DNA from 4 places in the Streptomyces sp. NPDC004327 genome. Region 1 is predicted to be linked to each of the others. Evidence: riboswitches for the same ligand, from Rfam matches in the RefSeq annotation. Region 1 holds a riboswitch; each other region holds the start of a gene.
What was found. Region 1 has a riboswitch for cobalamin ahead of ACFYU9_RS31420 (cobalamin biosynthesis protein). Riboswitches for the same ligand answer to the same signal wherever they lie in the genome.

Region 2: it holds a riboswitch for cobalamin, as region 1 does, so the genes downstream of both, ACFYU9_RS22055 (CbtB-domain containing protein) here and ACFYU9_RS31420 (cobalamin biosynthesis protein) in region 1, are expected to answer to the same signal.
Region 3: it holds a riboswitch for cobalamin, as region 1 does, so the genes downstream of both, ACFYU9_RS35185 (HoxN/HupN/NixA family nickel/cobalt transporter) here and ACFYU9_RS31420 (cobalamin biosynthesis protein) in region 1, are expected to answer to the same signal.
Region 4: it holds a riboswitch for cobalamin, as region 1 does, so the genes downstream of both, metE (5-methyltetrahydropteroyltriglutamate--homocysteine S-methyltransferase) here and ACFYU9_RS31420 (cobalamin biosynthesis protein) in region 1, are expected to answer to the same signal.

The regions. Positions count from the first base shown of each region.
Region 1 covers NZ_JBIAME010000010.1:300,739-306,279, forward strand. Annotated here, with positions in the region: gene ACFYU9_RS31415 (cobyric acid synthase) at 1-1,256, opposite strand, end outside; gene ACFYU9_RS31420 (cobalamin biosynthesis protein) at 1,253-2,245, opposite strand; cobalamin riboswitch at 2,277-2,421, opposite strand; gene ACFYU9_RS31425 (hypothetical protein) at 2,546-2,767, opposite strand; gene ACFYU9_RS31430 (anion permease) at 2,796-4,073, opposite strand; gene ACFYU9_RS31435 (alpha/beta hydrolase) at 4,424-5,541, shown strand, end outside.
Region 2 covers NZ_JBIAME010000006.1:281,201-286,741, reverse strand. Annotated here, with positions in the region: gene ACFYU9_RS22070 (hypothetical protein) at 73-1,041, shown strand; gene ACFYU9_RS22065 (GntR family transcriptional regulator) at 1,044-1,400, shown strand; gene ACFYU9_RS22060 (histidine phosphatase family protein) at 1,430-1,984, opposite strand; cobalamin riboswitch at 2,036-2,178, shown strand; gene ACFYU9_RS22055 (CbtB-domain containing protein) at 2,214-2,444, shown strand; gene ACFYU9_RS22050 (CbtA family protein) at 2,480-3,328, shown strand; gene ACFYU9_RS22045 (D-2-hydroxyacid dehydrogenase family protein) at 3,409-4,368, opposite strand; gene ACFYU9_RS22040 (glycosyltransferase) at 4,383-5,541, opposite strand, start outside.
Region 3 covers NZ_JBIAME010000013.1:44,460-50,000, forward strand. Annotated here, with positions in the region: partial or broken gene ACFYU9_RS35170 (ATP-binding cassette domain-containing protein) at 1-194, shown strand, start outside; gene ACFYU9_RS35175 (peptidylprolyl isomerase) at 657-1,160, shown strand; gene ACFYU9_RS35180 (ArsR/SmtB family transcription factor) at 2,070-2,438, opposite strand; cobalamin riboswitch at 2,518-2,708, shown strand; gene ACFYU9_RS35185 (HoxN/HupN/NixA family nickel/cobalt transporter) at 2,735-3,844, shown strand; gene ACFYU9_RS35190 (glycosyltransferase family 2 protein) at 4,543-5,541, shown strand, end outside.
Region 4 covers NZ_JBIAME010000007.1:510,770-516,310, forward strand. Annotated here, with positions in the region: gene folP (dihydropteroate synthase) at 1-139, opposite strand, end outside; gene metE (5-methyltetrahydropteroyltriglutamate--homocysteine S-methyltransferase) at 260-2,578, opposite strand; cobalamin riboswitch at 2,754-2,948, opposite strand; gene ACFYU9_RS26010 (3-hydroxybutyryl-CoA dehydrogenase) at 3,146-4,030, opposite strand; gene aceB (malate synthase A) at 4,027-5,541, opposite strand, start outside.

The DNA of each region.
Region 1 (5,541 bases):
GCGCCGACGCGGCAGCCGTCGAGGAACGGCTCCCCGCCGCGTACGTCCGCGACGCCGTGGTGGATCTCGTACCCCTCGACGTGCTCGCCGAGGGCCTCGCCGACCGGTCGGGCCAGGGTCTTCTCGGGCGCGAAGCGGACCCGTACGGGCAACAGGCCGAGCGCCTCGACGGGGCCGGCCTTCGACTCGACCTCGTCGTCGATGTGTTCGCCCAGGACCTGGAAGCCGCCGCAGATGCCGAGGACCGGGCGGCCCTCGGCGGCGCGCCGGGCGAGCGCGTCGGCGAGGCCGCGTTCGCGCAGCCAGGCCAGCGCCTTCACGGTGCCCCGGGTGCCCGGCACGACGACCAGGTCCGCGTCGGCCAGCTCCTCCGGGCGGTCGACGAAGCGGACGACGACGCCCGGCTCGGCGGCCAGCGCGTCGACGTCCGTGAAGTTGGACATGAGCGGTACGGCGCAGACGGCGACCCGCAGCACGTCCTCGCCGACGGGCGGCGCGACGACGGACTCGCGGACGGTGCCGCGCAGCGAGACGCGCAGGCCGTCCTCCTCGTCGATGCCGAGCCCGTGGGCGTACGGCAGGACGCCGAAGGTGCGGCGGCCGGTGAGGCCGTGCAGCATGTCGAGGCCCGGTTCGAGGAGCGTGACGTCGCCGCGGAACTTGTTCACCAGGTAGCCGGCGACGAGCCGCTGGTCCTCGGGCGCGAGGAGCGCGGTCGTGCCGAAGAACTGGGCGAAGACGCCGCCGCGGTCGATGTCGCCGACCACGACCACCGGGAGCCGGGCCGCCCGCGCGATGCCCATGTTGACGATGTCGGTGCGCCGCAGGTTGATCTCGGCCGGGCTGCCCGCGCCCTCGCAGATCACCGCGTCGTGCGTGGCGCGCAGCTCCTCCAGGCAGCCGAGGACCGGCTCGAAGAGCTGCTGCTGCCGGCCGCCGTGGTAGCCGCGGGCGCTGAGCTCGCCGACCGGCTTGCCCATGAGGACCACCTGGCTGGAGCGGTCGCTGCCGGGCTTGAGCAGCACCGGGTTCATCAGCGCGGTCGGCTCCACGCGCGCGGCCTGCGCCTGCATGGCCTGGGCGCGGCCGATCTCGGCGCCCTCCCGGGTCACGAAGGAGTTCAGGGACATGTTCTGTCCCTTGAACGGCGCGACCTTCAGGCCCTGCCGGACCAGCCACCGGCAGATGCCGGCCGTGACGACGCTCTTGCCCGCGTCGGACGTGGTCCCGGCGACGAGCAGCCCCCCGCCCTTCATGCGCCCCTCCGCTTCCTGCCGCGTACGGCACTGATGATCGTCCGGCCGCCCACGCAGGCGGCCAGGGTCAGCCAGGTCACCCGGCGCGACAGCGTGACCGCCCGCTCGATGTCGGCCACCTCGACGGCCCGTCCGTCCGCGTTGAGGACGGGCCGGTGTTCGATCCGGCCGCCGTACGACAGGGTGCCGCCGAGCCGTACGCCGAGCGCGCCCGCGAAGGCGGCCTCCACCGGGCCCGCGTTGGGGCTCGGGTGCTTGCCGGCATCCGCCCGCCAGGCCCGAATCGCGCCCCGCGGATTCCCGCCGGGGACGGCGGCGACGGCGGCGAGCGCGGCGGTGAGCCGGGCGCCGGGCCAGCCGGCGAGGTCGTCGAGGCGGGCCGAGGCCCAGCCGAAGCGGCGGTAGCGCGGCGACTTGTGGCCGACCATCGCGTCCAGGGTGTTGACCGCCCGGAAGCCGAGGAGGCCCGGCACGCCCGCGACCGCGCCCCAGAAGAGGGCGCCCACGACGGCGTCGGAGGTGTTCTCGGCGACCGATTCGACGACCGCGCGGGCCATCGCGGGCCCGTCGAGCGCCTGCGGGTCGCGGCCGACCAGGTGCGGCATCCGTTCCCGGGCGACGTCCAGGTCGCCGGCGGCGAGCGCGCCGCCGATCGCGCGGGCCTCGCGGCCCAGGGTCGTACCGCCGACGACGGCCCACACGGAGGCCGCGGTCAGGGCGACGGAGGCCTTGCCGCCGCCCCGTACCGTACGGGCGGCGAGGGCGCCGAGCGCGACGGCGCCGCCCGCGCAGACGGCGGTGTGCAGGGCGCCCCAGGCGCGGTGGTCGTGGTGCAGGCGCCGCTCGACGGCGGCGGCGGCGCGGCCGAAGGCGGCGACCGGATGGCCGCGCCGCGGGTCGCCGACGAGCAGGTCGGCGGCGAGGCCGGCGGCCGCTCCGTACGCGAAGACGGCGGTGGTGCGGGACGGGCTCGGGCCGCGGCCGGGCATGGCGCTGTGTCCTCACTCAGGGTCCGCGCCCTGGGTCGACGTGACCGGCGGCGAGAGTTCCTGACTCCCGGCCCGTGGGGGCCGGTCACAGTGGCGGGACCGCGCCGGAATCGCACCGGACTTCCTCTTCCTTGCCGCCGTAATGGCCTCGGCAGTCCACCACGCTCCGCGAACAGCCGTCAACTCACCCTTGACCTGCGTCGCGTCACTGTGCGAAGCACCACAAACACGGCACCGGTACGCGAAAGCCGGGCGGCCCGCACGCGAGGTGCGGGCCGCCCGGCCGTCGGGGTCGTCGGGTCAGGCGACGATCAGGTAGATGCCGTACGCCACGGCCGCCGCGCAGAGCGCGAAGCAGGCGTAGGCGCCGGTGCGGGCCAGCGGGGCCGAGCCCCCGCCGGCCGCGGCCCGCTCCTGCTTGGAGAGGCCGGCGACGCCGAGGGTGAAGAAGCCCACGAGGGCGACGGTCACCACGAGGCTGACTCCGAAGACGGAGCCGAGAGCTGCCCAGTCGATCTTCATGTCCGTGCTTCCAGTTCCGTGAGATCCGTCAGACCGCGGCGGCGGGGGCGGCCGGAGCGGCCGGGTCCGCGGGGTTCGGGGCGGGGATGGTGGCCTTCAGGTCCTCGTCCGCGACGGCGGCGACGGAGCCGGCCGGCGGCGGGGTGACGGCCGCGATGGCGGTGGTCACGACGCCCGCGCTCTCGGCCTCGGCCGCGGGGGCGTCCTCGACGTCGTTGACGTTGGTGTGGTCGACGACCTGGCGGCGCGAGACGAGCCAGATGGCGGCGCAGGAGGCGACCAGGAAGGCCGCGACGACGTAGACGCCCCACTGGCCCTGCCGCGCGACGTACTCGGCGCCGGCACCGACCAGGCCGGCGGCCGGCAGGGTCAGGCCCCAGGCGACGAACATGCGGGTGGCGGTCGACCAGCGGACGACACCGCCCTTGCGGCCCAGGCCCGCGCCCATCACGGAGCCGGAGACGGCGTGCGTGGTGGAGAGGGAGAAGCCCAGGTGGGAGGAGGCCAGGATGACCGTGGCGGCGCTGGTCTGGGCGGCGAAGCCCTGCTGCGGCTGGAGGTCGGTGAGGCCCTTGCCCATGGTGCGGATGATGCGCCAGCCGCCGAGGAAGGTGCCGAGCGCGATGGCCGCACCGGCGGAGACGATGACCCAGACCGGCGGGTTGGAGCCGGGGGCGAGGACGCCGCCGGCGACCAGGGCGAGGGTGATGATGCCCATCGTCTTCTGGGCGTCGTTGGTGCCGTGGGCGAGCGAGACGAGACCGGCGGAGGCGATCTGACCGGCCCGGTAGCCCTTCTCCGTGGCCTTGTCGTTCGTGCCCTTGCCGATGCGGTACGTCAGGCGCGTGGCGATCGTCGCGGCGATGCCGGCGACGATCGGGGCGGCGACCGCCGGGATGAGGACCTTGGTCACGACGCTCTCGCCGTTGACGCCGCTGAAGCCGATCGAGGCGACGGTCGCGCCGATGAGGCCGCCCATGAGGGCGTGCGAGGAGCTGGACGGCAGTCCGACCAGCCAGGTCACCAGATTCCACAGGATCGCGCCGACGAGCGCGGCGAGGATGACTTCGGGCTGGATTCCCGTCTCGTCGACGAGCCCCTTGGAGATCGTCTTGGCGACCTCGACGGAGAGGAACGCGCCGACCAGGTTCAGCACGGCGGACATGGCCACCGCCGTCTTGGGCTTGAGTGCACCGGTCGAGATGGTCGTGGCCATCGCGTTGGCGGTGTCGTGGAAACCGTTCGTGAAATCGAACACTAGAGCTGTCACGACCACAATGGCGAGCAGCAGCGTGATGTGTTCCATTTACCCAGGCAATCGTTTGACGTCAGTGGCGCGTTGAACGTAAGCAACCTGGGTGAACGGAAGGTGAACTGGGTCGGGCGCAGTGGTGTCCCGTTCCGGGGTCAGGGCATTCCGCTTATGCGTCGGACGGACCTGTTGTCCACGATGCGGTCACCGTGCAACCCCGGGTAAACCGTGCCGTTCCGGGCCCGACGCAACGCGCGTAGCGTCCGCCGCTTCCGTCCCGTATCGCCCCGTGGACCGCTTCAGCCCCACGGAGGACCCGGCGGACGAGACCCACGTCACTCGAAGGAGTCCCCGGGAGGCGCCGCCGGGTGGCAGGGCGCGGCCCGGCTGCCGACACTGGGACCGTGCGCCCCGTTACCGCGACGGCAGCGGCCGTCACCACCGTGCTCGGTCTCGGCGCGGCCGCCCTCGTGGCCGGCCGGTACGCCAGCGACGCCGCCCTCCGCGTGCCTTCCCGCCGCCCCTTCCCGGGCGACCCCCGGCTCACCGTGCACGCCACGGGACCGGAGCGGATCAGCCTCACCCGCAGCCTCGCCGCGCTGCGCCCCGGTACGTACGGGATCGAGGCCGACGGGCTGCACGCCGTCGTCGGCCCGGTGCTCGACCGGGTCCCGCACACCGCCGACACCGTGGTGCGCCGGCTCGAACGCGTCGAGCTCGGCGCCCTCGCCCCCGGCGTCCGGGTCAGGCTCACCCCGCAACTGCACCGCGGCACCCCCCGGACCGCCCTCGGCCTGCCCTACGAGGACGTCGAGATCCCCGGCGAACTCGGCAGCCTGCCCGCCTGGGTCGTGCCCGGCCCGCGCACCACCTGGGTGATCGCCCTGCACGGCATCGGCACCACCCGCGAGCACGCGCTCAACCTCGTCCCCTTCCTGCACCGCAGGCGCGTCCCGGTCCTCGTCCCCGCCTACCGCGGCGACGCCGGCGCGCCCGAGGCCCCCGACGGACTCGGCCACCTCGGCGACTCCGAGTGGCGGGACGCCGACGCCGCCATCCGCTACGCCGTACGACGCGGCGCCACCGGCGTCGTCCTGCTCGGCTGGGGCACCGGCGCCTCGATGGCCCTGCACGCCGCCGAGAGCTCCGGCGTCCGCGACCGGATCCGCGGCCTCGTCCTCGACTCCCCGGTCCTCGACTGGGAGGCCACCCTGCGCGGCCTGGCCGCCGCCCACCGCGTCCCCGCCCCGCTGGTCCCGCTCGCCGTGCGCGCCGCCCAGGGCCGCACCGGCTACCACGGCGACCGGCTCCAGGAGGCCGCCGACCCGCACGGGCTGCGCGTGCCGACCCTGCTCTTCCACGGCCCGGACGACACCCTCGCCCCCTGGGACCGCTCGCGCCGCCTCGCCGAGCTCCGCCCCGAGCTCGTCACCCTCACCACGGTCCGCGACGCCCCGCACGCCGCCATGTGGAACGCGGACCCGGTCCGCTACGAGGAGGCGCTGCGCCGCTTCCTGACCCC
Region 2 (5,541 bases), on a different contig from region 1:
ATCCGCGCCGGACCTCTGCACCCTTCCCACTTGTTCTAGTAGAGTGCGAACAACTAGAACCAAGGGGGTTCCATGAAGCGTCTCCGCGCGCTCACCGCCGCGCCGTTCGTCCTCGCACTCACCACCCAGCTGCTGCTGTCCGCCCTCTGGCGCGACCGCCTCCCGGACCCCCTCGCCACCCACTTCTCCGGCACCGACGGCCGCCCCGACGGCTACACCGGCCGCGCCCTCTTCCTCGCCGTCGGCGCCGGCCTGGTCCTGGCGCTCGGCGCCGGCTGGACCCTGTTCGCGCGGCGCCGGGTGCTGTGGGGCGCCTGGGCCACGGCCGGGTTCACCGGCGCGCTCCTGGCCCTGCTGCTGCGCGCCAACCTCGACGCCGCGCAGGGCGCCGACGCGCGCTACCCGCTCGTCGACCTCGCCCTCGCCGCTCTCACGGCCGCCCTCGCCGCGCTCGCCGGACTCGGCCTCGCCCGGCTCGTACCGCCCGAGCCCGCACCGCCCGCCGTCCCCGCCGCCGGCGCGCCCCGGATCGAGCTCGCCGCCGGCGAGGCCGCCGGCTGGTCCCGCGTCACCGGCTCCCGCCCGCTGACCGCGCTGTCCGCCGGCTTCCTGCTCGCGGGCGCCGCCGGCCTCGCCCTGGCCCCGCTCCTCGGCCCCTGGCCGTACCTCCTGTTCGGCCTCGTCGGCCTGGTCGTCGGCGCGCCCGGGCTCGCCTGCGCCCGGGTCCGGGTGACCGTCGACCGGCACGGCCTGACCGTCGCCCCGGCCGGCCTGCCCCGCCCCCGCACCCGCATCCCGCTCGACGACGTCGCCGAGGCGGAGGCCGGCACGGTGAACCCGCTGGGCGACTACGGCGGTTGGGGCTACCGCACCCGCCCGCACCGGTCCGCGCTCGTCCTGCGCTCCGGCGAGGCCCTCGTCGTACGGCGCCGCTCCGGCTTCGAGTTCGCGGTGACCGTCCCGGACGCCGAGACCGCGGCCGCCCTCCTCAACGCCCTGGCCACCCGCCCGGACGGGGCCCCGGGACCTGAGAGGATCTGACCGTGCTCTTCCGGGTCGACCCCGCCTCCGCCGTCCCGCTCGGCGACCAGATCGCCGCCTGCGTCCGCGGCGCCCTCGCCGACGGCTCCGCCGCGCCCGGCGAACGGCTGCCCGCCGCCCGCGAACTCGCCGACTCCCTCGGCGTCAACGTCCACACCGTGCTGCGCGGATACCAGCGGCTGCGCGAGGAGGGCCTGATCGAGCTGCGCCGCGGCCGGGGCGCCGTCATCATGGCGGGCGCCGAGGCGCCCGACCGCGCCCAGCTCGTCGAACGCCTCCGCGTCCTCGTCACCGAGGCTCGGCAACTCGGCATCACCGACGCGGAGTTCCTCGACCTGGCCCGCACGAGCCTGGGCTGAACCGGCATCCACCGGTACGAGCCCCCGCCTCAGCCGACGGGGCCGCCCAGGCGCACGTTCCAGCGACCCGATCGTCCCGACAGTTCGACCCGCGCCAGCGGGCGCACGTCGAGGCGCCAGAAGGCCGTCTCCGGCGCGCCGAGCGCGTGCGCGGCGGCCGCGCGGATGACGTCCGGTTCGGCGATCGCCCAGACCGTCCCCGACTCCAGCGCGTCCATCCAGGCGGCGACCCGGGCGCGCAGCTCGCGCAGCGACTCGCCGCCGTGCGGGGCGGCGTCCGGGTCGCCGAGCCACGCGGCCACCGACTCCGGCTCCGCGGCGGCGAGTTCGTCCAGGGTCCGGCCCCGCCACCGGCCCATCGCGCAGCCCGCGAGCGCCGGTTCGACCTCGTACGCCGCCGTGTCGACGCCGAGCGCCCCGGCCGTCGCCCGGCAGCGTCCGGACGGCGAGCACACCACCCGTACCCGCGCCGTGGGGCACAGCGGATCGTGGGAGACCGGCTCCACCGGCCCGTCGTCGTCGAACCGGGCCTCGCGCAGGGCCCGGCTCATGGCGGGCGCGATCAGGGAGAGGTGCACGGTCATCGGTGATTCATCCCTCAGCGTTTCAGGCGGTCTTGGCGTGGTGTGAGCGGCGCGGTACCGTCAGTCGACATTTCCGAATGAACGACGACGGCGAGACGGAAGTCCGGTGCAAATCCGGCACGGTCGCGCCACTGTGAGCCGCTCCCAAGCCCCGGGAGCGGTGAGTCAGACCCGACGACCGTCGTCGCGCACCACCGTATGGGACGCGAGTTCCCGAGGAGGTTCCACCATGGCCGAGGCCATTGCGTCGCCCGCCGTTCCCACCACCCCCGCCATCACCGCTCCGGTCTCGCTGCCGGTTCGCGCGGTGCTGCCGTGGGCGGCGTTCGCGGGCATCCTGATGCTCGTCGCGCTCTACTTCGTCGGTGCCGAGCAGGGCGCCACGTCCCTGTTCGCGGGCGCCGACGTGCACGAGTGGGTCCACGACGGACGCCACCTGCTCGGTTTCCCCTGCCACTGAGCCGTCAGGCACCGAGGCAAAGGGCATCCGAGTACATGTCATCCCCCACCACACCCACGAGCGCGCCCACCGGCTCGCTCGTGGGCAGGCTTCTGGTCCGCGGCATGCTCGCGGGCCTGATCGCCGGGCTGTTCGCCTTCGCCGTCGCGTACGTCGCGGGTGAGCCGTCCGTCAACGCGTCGATCGCCGTCGAGGAGGCCACGGCCGCCAAGGCGGAACACGCGGCGCACTCCCACGACCACGGCTCGAACGGTGCCAACGGGGCGGCCACCCAGGCCGACTCCGAGGAGGAGATCGTCAGCCGGGACCTCCAGTCCACGGCCGGCCTCGCCACCGGCGTCCTCGTCTACGGCGTGGCGCTCGGCGGCATCGCGTCCCTGGCGTTCTGTTTCGTCCTCGGCCGGGTCGGCCGGTTCACGGCGAGGGCGACGGCGGCGCTCGTCGCGGCGGCGGCCTTCACCACGGTCTATCTCGTGCCGTTCCTGAAGTACCCGGCGACGCCGCCGGCCGTCGGCAACCCGGACACCATCGGGCAGCGCACCACGCTCTTCTTCCTGATGATCCTGCTGAGCGTGCTGCTCGGCATCGCCGCGGTCATCGCGGGCCGCCGGCTCGCGCCGCGCCTCGGCAACTGGAACGCGACCGTGCTCGCGGGCGCGGGCTACGCCGCCGCGATCGTGATCGCCTGCGTGTTCCTGCCGGACAACACGGACGCGGTGCAGCCGGAGTTCCCGGCGGCCGTGCTGTGGGACTTCCGGGTCGCGACCCTGGGCATCCAGGTGGCCCTGTGGGCGGCCTTCGGGCTCGCCTTCGGGTGGCTCGCGGAGCGGCTGCTCGCGCCGAAGGAGCAGCCGGATCCGGCGTCCGCGCCCGTGGCCGCCTGAGCGCGGGCGGCCGGGCTCCGGCCACCCGGGCGTCGTGCCTCCGCCCCCGTACACCTCGGTGTGCGGGGGCGGACGTGCGTTCACGCCAGCTCGCGCACCGGCCCGCCCGCCAGGAAGGCCTCGATGTCCTCGACCGCCTGGCCGAAGTAGCGGTCGTAGTTGCCCGCCGTCACGTACCCGAGGTGCGGCAGCGCCAGCACGTTCGGCAGCGTGCGCAGCGGATCGTCCGCGGGCAGCGGCTCCGTCTCGTACACGTCGAGGCCGGCCCCCGCGATCCACCCCTCGCGCAGCGCGCGGAGCAGCGCCGGGCCGTCGACGAGGCCGGCGCGCGAGGTGTTGACCAGGTACGCGCCCGGGCGCATCGCGCGCAGTTCCCGCTCCCCGAGCAGGCCGCGGGTGCGGTCGGAGAGCACCAGGTGGAGCGAGGCGAAGTCGGCGGCGCCGAGCAGTTCCGGGAGGCTCTCCGCGCGCCGTACGCCGTGCTCGGCGGCCCGCTCGTCGGTGAGGTTCGGGCTCCAGGCGACGACGTCCATGCCGAAGGCGAGCCCGATCCGGGCCACCCGCCCGCCGATCTTGCCGAGCCCGACGAGGCCGAGCGTCCGGCCCGCGAGGTCCGTGCCGAGCGTCGACTGCCAGGGCCCGCCCTCGCGCAGCGCGCGGCTCTCGGTGTGCAGCTGCCGGGCGAGGCCCAGGATCAGCGCCCACGTCAGCTCGGTGGGCGGCTCGGAGGCGCTGGCGGTGCCGCACACGGTGATCCCCTGGGCGCGGGCGGCGGCCAGGTCGATGGAGGCGTTGCGCATCCCGGACGTGACGATCAGCCGGAGCCGGGGCAGCCGGGCGAGGAGTCCGGCGCCGAGCGGGGTGCGCTCGCGCATGACGACGAGGATCTCGCAGTCCTCGACGGCGGCGACCAGCGCGTCCGGGTCGTCGAGGTGCTCGCGCAGCACGCGCACCTCGACGCGGCCGTCGAGGCGGCTCCAGTCGGCACGGGTCAGGGCGACGCCCTGGTAGTCGTCGAGGATCGCGCAGCGCGGCGTCATGGTGATGTCCCCGCTCACTTCCAGTTGATGCGGCTGCGGACGGCGCGGGCGGCCTTCCAGCCGAAGCTGAAGGCGTACGCGGAGACGGCGGACGGCGCCGGCTTCAGCTGGAGCACCAGCTTCCCGTCGCGGGGCCCGACGCGCACGGTGTGCAGCTTCTTCGCCTTGCCGCCTCCGGCGCCCGCCAGGGAGACGGCGTGCTCGTCGGCCCGCTTGCTGACCTTGCCGCCGAGCGCCGTGCCCAGCTCGCCGCGGGCGGTCAGGCCCTGGGCGGTGCAGCGCAGCGCGACCTGCCAGTCGCCCTTGGGCAGCGCGCCGCCCTGGTCGGCGGTGGCCAGGTCGATCGAGACGCGGAAGCAGGCGCGCCCGTAGTCGTACGTCTCCTTGCCGCGGCTGACCGTCATGTGCGGCGACGGCACGTGCTCGACGGGCACGGCGATCTCGCGGCCGGTGCCGGCGTGCTTGAGGACGACCTCGGTGACCAGATCGTCGGTGTCGACCATGTCGATGTACGCGTAGCCGGTCAGGTCCAGGGCGGTGCCGCGCCACGCCATGCTGTCGACGCGGCGGCGCGGGCTGGCGCCGAGCGCCGCGCCGGTGATGTCGCACAGCTCCTCGTACACCGGAGAGTCGGCGGCCGGGAACGGCGGCGTCGCGAAGATCCTGCCGCCGCGCACCAGGGCCTTGCCCGGCCGGCCGGCGAGCTGCCAGGCGACGACCTCGGCCAGCTCCTCCACCAGCCCCTCGCGCAGGCAGTGCGCGACCAGCTTCTCGTTGACCGGCATCTTCGCCAGGATCGCCGGCGTGATCCACTTCTGCGCGTACGGGCCGGCCAGCCGGGCCATCGCCGTCCGCTCCTCGGCGTCGGCGTCGAGGAACCGCTGGTCGAAGCGGCGGATCATCTCGACGTTGACGTGCCGCCCGATCAGGTGGTCGCGCAGCGCGCCCGGCTCGGTCAGCCCGGTGACCAGCGCGACCATCTCGTCGGCCTGCTCCAGGGCGATCGTGAAGTCGATGCCGTTCGCGGTGATGTTGCCCTCGTCGCCGCGCTTGACGACGTAGTAGCAGTCGTAGTCGCCGACGGTCGAGACGACCTTGCTGTGCAGATAGGCGCGGGCCACGAAGTGCTGGTCCTCGCTGATCCGCATGTGTTCGGGGAAGCGGATCGCGTGC
Region 3 (5,541 bases), on a different contig from region 1:
TCGAACTGCGGGGTGTGCGCCGGATCGACGGAAGCGGCGCGGCGACGGTGCACGCGCTGCGCGGGATCGACCTGGCGCTCGCCCGCGGCAGCTTCACCGCCGTCATGGGCGCCTCCGGCTCGGGCAAGTCCACCTTCCTGCAGTGCGCGGCGGGTGCGAGGACGGGTACGCGAAGCCGGACCGCCACGGCTGGGCAGGCAGACGCCCAGACGTGCTTCGGTGGCGGCGATCTCCCTCTCCAGGCATCGGCAGTGCTGGTGATGGCCGGGTGGCCAGGGGCTGCGTTGGCAAAGTATGCGGCGGCGGCCTGGGCGAGCGCGGCGGGCGGGGAGCGTGGGGCATGGGCGCTGGTGTGGCCGACCGTTGCGTGATCTGGCACCGGCACCAGGCCGGACTCACCACCGAGCCTGCGTCTGGCCGGTAAGTCGCAGTTCGCCAGGGCGGCGGCATCTGGCCGGGTTGCTTCGGTCCCGGCCTGGCCGTGCTGCGCCGGGGAGCGAGCCGGCCGCGGTGTACCCGTCCCCCGCGCCGCTGGTGGTGGCAAGCCGCAAGGTGTCCGTGGCGTGGCGCGGCGCGTGGGGGCTGGATCGTGGTTTCGGGTGCGAGGATTCACCTTGCTGTCAGTAGTCGGTTCCATCACGGAAGGTGAGGCTCTCATGGTCGATGTCACGCTGCACACCAACCACGGCGACGTCGTGCTGGAGCTCGAGGGGGAGAAGTCCCCGAAGACTGTCGAGAACTTCCTCGAGTACGTGCGGGCCGGCCACTACGACGGCACGCTCTTCCACCGGGTCATCGACAACTTCATGATTCAGGGCGGCGGGTTCACCACGGGCATGAAGCGCAAGGAGACCCGCGCGCCGGTCGCGAACGAGGCCGACAACAGACTGAGGAACACGATCGGAGCGGTGGCGATGGCCCGCACGATGGACCCGCACTCAGCCACCGACGAGTTCTTCATCAACGTGGCCGACAACCACTTCCTGAACCACAGCGCGAAGACCGCTCAGGGCTGGGGCTACGCGGTCTTCGCCCGCGTCGTGGGGGGCATGGATGTCGTCAACCGCATCAAGGGCGTCGACACGGCCGGCAAGGCGGGCCACCAGGACGTCCCCGTCGAGGACGTCGTCATCACGAAGGCCGTGATCTCGAAGCAGTGACCAGGCCTCAGGACCGGACACACCACGGTTTGTTCCGCCCTGTCCGGTCTCCCGCCTCGTCGAAGGGCGGCGGCCGGCCGTCCCAGCCGGGCCGCGTGGCGGGCATGTGGACACAGGCCGGCGAACACCGGGAACCAGCTCGCCGCCCTCCTCGAAGCCCGATAGATGCCGGACACCTCTTCTCCCAGGTCTGTCCACCCACCGCGGCCTACAGCTCGGCGCGGGCAGTGGTGGGCCTTTCGTAGCGCCCACCGGCCTTGCCGAGAGGACCTTCGGTTGGCGAGGTCCCAGAGCTTGGTGACGCAGTGGGGGAGGACGTTTCTCGTACTGCGGGTAGTGGGTGTGTTCCCAGGCGTCGAAGACCGGCAGCGGCGTGGTGTCCTGGCCGGTGTTGCCGTGGGGGTCGTAGACCCGCTCTGCGCTCAGGCGGTGACCGAGCGGCTCCCAAGCCAGGACGTGCCGGCCGGAGCCTGCTGCATACCGCGCCCGAGGTGGGCTCATGCGCTCGGGCGGCGGCCGAGTCGCTTTCAGGCCGGGACGCGCGGGCCGGAGCCTGCTGCGTACCGTGCCTGAGATGCCCGTCGGTGTGTAAAGGGATTCTCGTGTCACGTATGGGTGCGGTGGAGTGGTTCGGCAGCTTTTGGGCGTTGTCGAGGGCCATGCTTCCGAGTCCGGTACCCGGTTCCCGGCGCCGCACCGTCGGCCGCCGCGGCGCGCGGGGACGGGCCCGTAGGACATGAGGGTCGCTGGGCGGCGGTGGGTGGTGAGCGGGCCGTGTTCACCTTGAGTGCTTTGGTACCGCACTGCGGATCGCTGCTGGGGGCCGGTTTCGGCGGCGGCCTGTCGATCTCGCCGTCTGACGGCCGTCCAGTGCACGTGGTTCAGCAGGCGGCGCTGCCCGCACCAGAGTCAATCGGTGCTTGCGTCGTGGGATGTGCAGTGAGTGAGCAGTACGGAGATCGGGCCGTTGACGAGTCGGTAGCGCACGATCCTCCCGTTCTTCTCGCCTTCGACGACGCCTGCGGCCCTCAGCAGCCGTAGTGCCTGGGAGACGGCTGTGTCCCGCATTCCGGTGGCGACGGCGAGGTCCGAGACGGCGATGGGGCCGGCTTCGTGGAGGGCGAGGAGCAGGGAGAGGCGTCCGGGGTCGGAGAGCAGGGAGAAACGATCGGCCCAGGCGCGTACGCGCTCGGGCTCGCCGACGGCTGCGATGGCATCGCAGACGCGGTGGTCGTCGATGGTGCGCTGCCCGGCGCGTTCCGCGGGGACGAGATGCATGGCCCCATCATCGCAGCCCGCGCCCTGCCCTTGCATACCTGCTCAGATGTGCAGCCTTGCAGCTGTCTCCCGTGACCCCATAGGGTGAGCGGGCCGTGGTGTACGGGAAGACCGGTGACAGCTCCTCAGGGGCTCAGGCCGGAGCGGCCCTCGCCACTGTGATCGGGAAGTTCCCGCCTCGTGCATTGCCACTGGTCTTACGGCCGGGAAGGCAGGGGTGGGCGCGTCGACCCGTCAGCCAGGAGACCGGCCACGGCATCACGAAGCTGATCCACGAGGTGCTGGAGCGTGACCGCATGACCGTGTCCCCAGGCGTGCCCGAAACCGCCGGTCCCACGTCCTTTCGCTGGCGGCGCGAGGACACCATCCGCACCGCAGGCCTGCTGGCCGTGATCGTCGCTCTGCACGTGGTCGCCTTCGGGATTCTCTTCCTGCTCGTGATCCCGCATCACTACGAGGTCGGTACCAAGGCGTTCGGCGTGGGTCTGGGCATCACCGCCTACACCCTCGGGATGCGGCACGCCTTCGACGCCGACCACATAGCGGCGATCGACAACACCACCCGCAAGCTGATGGCCGACGGTCAAAGGCCGGTGTCGGTAGGCTTCTGGTTCGCCCTGGGGCACTCCAGTGTCGTGGTCGTGATGGCCGCCCTGGTCGCCGGTGGAGCGAAGCTCGCCGGCACCCTGATGAACGAAGGCTCCCGGACCCACCAGATCCTCGGCACCGTCGGCACCACGGTCTCCGGAAGCTTCCTGTACCTCATCGCCGCGCTCAACCTCGTCGCCCTGTTCGGTATCGCGCGCGTCTTCAAGGCCATGCGCGCCGGGCAGTTCGACGAGGCCGAGCTGGAAGCTCACCTGGACTCGCGTGGCTTCATGAACCGCATCCTGGGCCGGCTCACCAAGTCCATCCGCCGCCCCGGCCAGATGTTCCCGCTGGGCTTCCTCTTCGGCATCGGCTTCGACACCACGACCGAGGTCCTGCTCCTTGCACTGGCCGGCAACGGCGCCGCCGCCGGTCTGCCGTGGTACGCGGTCCTGTGCCTGCCTCTGCTCTTCGCCGCCGGCATGAGTCTGTTCGACACCCTCGATGGCACGTTCATGAACTTCGCCTACCAGTGGGCCTTCTCGAATCCTGTCCGCAAGGTCTTCTACAACCTCACGATCACCGGACTGTCCATCGCCGTCGCCTTCTTCGTCGGCACCATCGAGCTGGTCGGCGTCCTGCACGACAAGCTCGGCCTGAACGATGACGTCACCGACTGGATCGCCGGCCTGGACCTGGACAACGTCGGCTACGTCATCGTCGGCCTGTTCGTCGTCGTGTGGGCCGTGGCCATCGCCTACTGGCGCCTGGCCAAGGTCGAGCAGCGCTGGAGCAGCCGCACCGCCGACACCGGCTGACGGCACATCGGCCGGCGCCTCGGCCCCGGCGCTGCACGAGGTGTTGCCTTCCACCGCGAAACCGACAAGGCCACGGCTTTCCGTATCGTCGCAGCGGCCCGGGGGCTTTCGGGCCCGGCCCTCGTTTTTGCACCGGTGAAAGCCGTCCGGCCCCAGGGCGACGTCAACACGGCACGGAATGCCCACGGGGCTGGGCGACTTGCGCAACTCGGTGTCGACGAGCCCGCATCGTGCCAGCCCGGTCCCGGCAACCAAGCGACGTCCGCGCGCACATGACGGGGACCTTGTCACGGACGCGCATTCGTGTCGGAAGCTGCTCGCGGACCCGACGCCCCGGCTCCGGGTTGCCCGGTCGCGAGCGCCTGGTCGATGAAGACACGGACCAGCTCAGGAGCCTTGTCGGCAGCGCCGGCGGCTCCAGGACGCCGCCAAGCGCCGCCTCGTTGCGCGGCCCTCGCGCCGGCCCCGCTCCCGGCAGAACCGGATCGGCAGCGCTGCCGCGCGCCGGGATGCCTGGGCCCTGTCCCGGCTGCGGTACTCCAACGCCTGGCTGTGGCGACGATGCCGGGGGGCGAGGCGTCACCGCCTTCCGCGTCACCGTCCTCGCGTCGCCGCTCACGCGGTGCTCCGCCGTCTGGCGATCTGACTGGTCCTTACACTGTCCTTGATCATTTGCATGGCGAGAAACGGGTGACAGGGTGGGGTCGGTCCGCGCGGGCATGGACGTGATCGAGGAGCTGGCAGGCTGCGGGCCCGAGGCGCAGGACCGGTTCCTGGCAAAGCGGTCGTCGGTGGTGGCCGACGTGATGGCCAACGGTTTCACCCGCCGGCACCCGGATCTGGCGGCGAAGCCCGGCTTCGCACGCTGGCAGCTCGTGGCCCTGGCGGTCGCTGTCACCGCCGTCGCGGTGGTGGTGGTGTTCGTACCACTGGTCGCTCTCGCTCTGCTGACCGTGGTGGTGACGGCCTACAGCCTGCTGCACGCCGTCATCGCGGTGGCCGGCCTGCTGCACCGCAGGCCCGGGGCGGCTGCGGCGGATCCGCCTGTCCCCGACACGCAGCTGCCGTCCTACACCGTGCTGGTGCCCGCCTACCAGGAGTCCGAGGTGATCGGTGGCCTGGTGCGGCACCTGGCGGAATTGGACTACCCGCCGGACCGGCTGGAGGTGCTGATCCTGGTGGAACGGCACGATCCCGACACCCGGCGGGCCGTCCTCGCGGCGGATCCGCCGCCGTTCGTCCGCATCGTCCAGCTGCCGTCCGGCCCACCGCAGACCAAACCCCGCTCGGTGAACCTCGGCCTCATGCTGGCCCGCGGCGAGCTGTTGGTGATATTCGACGCCGAGGACCGGCCCGACCCCGCCCAACTGCGGCGCGTCGCCGCACGGTTCGCCGCCCGTGACGGGCGGACGGCCTGCGTCCAGGCGCAGCTACTGTTCCGCAACGCCGCCGGGAACTGGCTGACCAGGCAGTTCGCCATGGAGTACGCCCTGCGGTTCGGGCTCGCCCTGCCTGGGCTGGAGCGGCTGAGGCTGCCGATCCCGCTCGGCGGCACCAGCAACCACTTCCGCACCGACACCCTGCGCGCGCTGGGCAGCTGGGATGCCTGGAACGTCACTGAGGACGCCGACCTCGGCATGCGCTGCGCCGCGATGGGCTACCGCACCGAGACCATCGAATCCGTCACCTGGGAGGAG
Region 4 (5,541 bases), on a different contig from region 1:
GCCGTGTCGACTCGCCGCCGACGTCCACGAGGTCGGCGCCTCGTTCGACCAGGTCGATGCCGTGTTCAACCGCCTTCTCCGGGTCGAGCCAGAGACCTCCGTCGGAGAACGAATCCGGCGTCACGTTGACGATGCCCATGACACCACAGCGCTGCCAGTCCGGTAGGCCGGGAAGAAGGGCTTGTTTCATCGCATTCCCTTGGCTGAGCACCGGCAGGCCGGAGCGTCACGCTCCGGCCTGCCGTGTCGAGGTGACGAATCAGGATGCGGAGAGTTCGTTCCGGACCACCCGGGCCGCGGCGACGAGGTTCTCCAGGGAGGCGCGGGTCTCGGGCCAGCCGCGGGTCTTCAAGCCGCAGTCGGGGTTGCCCCAGAGCCGCTCGGCGGGAATGGCTTCGAGTCCCCTGCGGAGGAGGGTCGTGGCCTCCTCCGTGGACGGTACGCGCGGGGAGTGGATGTCCCAGACGCCGGGTCCGGCCTCGCGGGGGTAGCCGTGGGCCGCGAGTTCGCGGGCGACCTGCATGTGGGAGCGGGCGGCCTCCAGGCTGATGACGTCGGCGTCGAGGTCGTCGATGGCCTGGACGATGTCGCCGAACTCCGCGTAGCACATGTGGGTGTGGATCTGAGTGTCGGGCCGCACGCCGCTGGTGCTGAGCCGGAAGGCTTCGGTGGCCCAGGCGAGGTAGGCGGGGTGGTCGGCGGCCCGCAGCGGCAGGGTTTCGCGCAGGGCGGGCTCGTCGACCTGGATGACGGACGTGCCGGCTGCTTCGAGGTCGTTCACCTCGTCGCGCAGGGCGAGTGCGACCTGGCGGGCGGTGTCTGCGAGGGGCTGGTCGTCGCGGACGAAGGACCAGGCGAGCATGGTGACCGGCCCGGTGAGCATGCCCTTGACCGGCTTGGTGGTGAGGGACTGGGCGTACGAGGTCCAGCGCACGGTCATCGGCGCGGGGCGGGAGATGTCGCCGGCGAGGATCGGCGGGCGGACGTAGCGGGTGCCGTACGACTGGACCCAGCCGTGCTGGGTGGCGAGGTAGCCGTCCAGCTGCTCGGCGAAGTACTGGACCATGTCGTTGCGTTCGGGCTCGCCGTGGACCAGGACGTCGAGTCCGGTCTTCTCCTGGAAGGAGACGACCTCCTGGATCTCCGCCTTGATGCGGTCCTCGTAGGCGGCGGTGTCGATCCGGCCGGCCCGCAGGTCTGCGCGGGCGGTGCGCAGTTCGGTGGTCTGCGGGAAGGAGCCGATGGTGGTGGTCGGAAGGAGTGGCAGGCCGAGGTGGGCGCGCTGGGCGGCGGCCCGCTCGGAGTAGGGCTGGGAGCGGCGGGCGTCGTTGGCGGTGACCGACTCGGTACGGGCGCGGACCGCGGGGGCGCGGGTGATGGGGGAGTTGGCGCGGGAGGCGAGGGCGGCCCGGTTGGCGGCGAGTTCGCCGGTGATCGTGTCGGTGCCCTGTGCCAGGCCCTTGGCGAGCGTTGTGATCTCGGCGGTCTTCTGGCGGGCGAAGGACAGCCAGCGCAGGACCTGCGGGTCGATGTCCTTTTCGGCGACGGCGTCCAGCGGCACGTGGAGCAGGGAGCAGGAGGCGGAGACGTCGACCCGGTCGGCGAGGCCGAGCAGGGTGCCGAGGGTGGCCAGGGACTTGTGCAGGTCGTTGATCCAGATGTTGCGGCCGTCGATCACTCCCGCGACCAGGCGCTTGCCGGGCAGCCCACCGGCTGCGGCCAGGGTGTCCAGGTTGGCGGCGGCCCGGCCGGTGAAGTCCAGCGCGAGTCCTTCGACCTGTGCCTTGGCCAGGACGGGCAGGGCGTCGCCGAGCCGGTCGAAGTAGGACGCGACGAGCAGCTTGGGCCGGTCGGTGAGGCGGCCGAGGTCGCGGTAGGCGCGGGCGGCGGCGTTCAGGTCGGCCGGAGTGCGGTCCTGCACGAGCGCGGGCTCGTCGAGCTGGACCCACTCGGCGTCGGCCGCACGCAGGTCGGCGAGGACCTCCGCGTACACCGGCAGGAGACGGTCGAGCAGGGTCAGCGGGTCGAAGTCCGCGGCCACGCCGGGGGCGGGCTTGGAGAGCAGGAGGTAGGTGACGGGCCCGACGAGGACGGGACGGGGCGTCAGACCCAGGGCGAGGGCTTCCTTCAGCTCCGCGACCTGTCGGGAGGAGTCTGCCGAGAAGACGGTGTCCGGGCCCAGCTCGGGCACCAGGTAGTGGTAATTGGTGTCGAACCACTTCGTCATCTCCAGGGGAGCGACGTCCTGGGTGCCTCGGGCCATGGCGAAGTAGCCGTCCAGCGCGTCGGCGGCGACGGCGTCGCGATGCCGTGCGGGGATCGCTCCGACCATGATGGTGGTGTCGAGGACGTGGTCGTAGAGCGAGAAGTCGCCGGTCGGCACCTCGCGGATGCCGGCCTCGGCCAGCTGCCGCCAGTTCGACCTGCGCAGTTCGGCGGCGGTGGACCGGAGGGCGTCGGCGGTGACGCGGCCCTTCCAGTACCCCTCGATCGCCTTCTTGAGTTGGCGGTTCTGTCCCTGGCGGGGGTAGCCGTGGACGGTGGGTCGTGCTGCCGCGGCTGCGGACTTCGTGGTCACGGAGATCTCCTTCGCGAGATGAATCCCTGAGGTCCGGGGACCGGACGAGGACGCGAAGGGGCGACGGACCGGACGGAACGCGTGCGCGACATGGCACGGTAGTCCGTCAGGTATGTGCGCCGACCCGCCCTCGAGGTCACCGGATGTCCGCGCGCGGAATCGTCCGCGTGCGGGCAGCGGGCAGGTCTTCGGACTCGCGGGCACGTCCTCCATCAGGAGGGTTCCTACTGGCCGTCGCTTCCCAGGTCCGGTACGTCGGACCCAGTGCGTATGACGGCGGTCGTTCCCGCTCACCGCTGCGGGGCAGTCCCGGATTCCCACCGGGTTCCCTCTTACGACGCATCCCGCCTGGCGGACGGGGCGAACCAGCTGCACCCGCCACCCTAAGGGGCCGTTCCGCCGAACGCTGCGAGTTGTCCATCTTGTGGAACGTGGATCGAGACCTGTTTCGGGTGCTTGCAGGGCATGCTGGAGGGCGGGAGGCGCCTCAGCGCCTCCCGCCCTCCCCGCCGGCCACCGGACCCTCACCCGGTGAACCGCGGTGCCGCCCAGGGTCGTCGGACTGGGCTACCGGGGCTCTCCTCCCCGGTCGTATGCATGGAATCCCCTGCCGCTCTTGCGGCCGAGCAGGCCCGCTGCCACCATCCGCTGGAGCAGCGGTGGCGGGGCGTACAGGGGCTCCTTGAACTCCTCGTACAGCGACTCGGCGATCGAGGCGACGGAGTCGAGTCCGATGAGATCGGCGAGCCGCAGCGGCCCCATCGGGTGGGCGCAGCCCAGTTCCATGCCGCGGTCGACGTCGGCGGCGGAGGCGAAGCCGGACTCGGTCATCCGGATCGCCGAGAGGAGGTAGGGGACGAGCAGGGCGTTGACGATGAAGCCCGCCCGGTCGGTGGAGTGGACGACGGACTTGCCCAGAATCCGGGTGGCGAAGTCCGTCACCTCGTGCTTGGCGGCGGGGGAGGTGTGCAGGGTGGTGACGACCTCCACCAGGGGGAGGACGGGCACGGGGTTGAAGAAGTGCAGGCCCACGACGCGGTCCGCCCGGTCCGTGGCCATGCCCAGGCGCATGACGGGGAGTGAGGAGGTGTTGGTGGCGAGGATGGCCTCCGGATCGGTGACGATCTTGTCGAGCGCGGCGAACACCTCGGTCTTGGCGACGGTGTCCTCGACGACCGCCTCCACGACCAGCTGGCGGTCCTCCAGGTCGGTGAGGTCGGCGGTGACGGCGATCCGGGCGAGCGAGGCCTCTGCGGAGATCCGGTCGAGCTTGCCGCGCTGCACGGCGCGTTCGAGGGAGACGGCGATCCGCTCGCGGGCCGCCGCGGCGGCCCGGGCGCCCGTCTCGCACACGAGGACGTCGAGTTCCGCACGCGCACAGACCTCGGCGATGCCCGCCCCCATCTGTCCGCCGCCCACCACACCGACGCGCCGCATGTCGGCGGCCGTCATGCCGGGGCCTGCGAGGTCCGGACGAGGTGGCGCTCGTAAGCGGAAGGAGTGAAGAACGAGGGAAGCTCGGTGGCGAGCGCGGTCTCGTCGAACAGTCGACGCACCGCATCCAGGTCCGCCCACGGGTGCTCGGCACCGAGCGAGGCGAGTTCCTGGTCGAGGAGACGGACGACGGTGGCGCGGTCGACGACCCGGTGGCGCAGCCACTGCCAGATCTGGACACGCGCGATCTCGGCGGTGGCCGCGTCCTCCATGAGCCCGTACAGGGCCACGGCGCCCTGGCCCCGCAGCCAGGCGTCGAAGTACCGCAGCGCAACGGCGATGTTGGTCCGCACACCCTCCTCGGTCGGCGGGCCGCTGACCCGGTGTACGGAGAGCAGGTCGGCCGCCGTGGTCTCCACGTCCTCACGGGTCCGGTGGATCTGATCAGGCCGGTCGCCGAGGACGATGTCGAAGACGCTGCGGCAGATCGACACGAGGCCGGGGTGCGCGACCCAGGAGCCGTCGAAGCCGTCCTCGGCCTCCCGTTCTTTGTCGAGCCGTACCTTGGCCAGTGCGGCGGCGTTGGACTCCGGGTCCTTGCTCGGCACCTGGGCGGCCATGCCCCCGATGGCGTGGGCGCCGCGCCGGTGGCACGTGCGGACGAGGAGCTCGGTGTAGGCCCGCATGAAGGGGGCTGTCATCGTGACCCTGGCCCGGTCGGGGAGGAGGAAGTCGGTGCGGTGGCCGAACGTCTTGATCAGGCTGAACAGGTAGTCCCAGCGGCCCGCGTTGAGCCCGGAGCTGTGCTCGCGGAGCTCGTAGAGGATCTCCTCCATCTCGAACGCGGCGGTGATCGTCTCGATGAGCACGGTGGCGCGGACCGTGCCCCGCGGGATGTCCAGGAGTTCCTGTGCGAGCAGGAAGACGTCGTTCCAGAGGCGCGCCTCGTAGGCGTTCTCCAGCTTGGGCAGATAGAAGTACGGGCCGTGGCCGGCGTCGATCTGGCGCTGGGCGCAGTGGAAGAAGTACAGGCCGAAGTCGACGAGGGACGCCGGGACGGGCCTGCCCTCGTACTCCAGGTGGTGTTCCTCCAGGTGCCAGCCCCGGGGCCGGACCACGATGGTGGCGGGGGTCGGGCCGAGGCGGTACTCCTTGCCCCCGGCGGCCGTGAAGTCGATGCGTCGTTCGATCGCATCCAGCAGGGTCAGCTGCCCCTCGATCACGTTGTCCCAGGTGGGCGCGGTGGCGTCCTCGAAGTCGGCCATCCAGACGCGGGCTCCGGAGTTGAGCGCGTTCACGGCCATGCGGCGGTCGGAGGGCGGGCCGGTGATCTCGACCCGGCGATCGGCGAGTCCGGGCGCGGGCGGCGCGACGCGCCAGGACGGGTCGTCCCGAACGGCGGCGGTCGTGACGGGGAAGTCGAGCGGGGTCCCGGTGGCGAGCCTGATGGCCCGGCGCCGACGCTCCTTCAGAACCCAGAGACGGCGTTCACTGAAGGCGTCGATGAGCCGGCCGACGAAGTCGAGCGC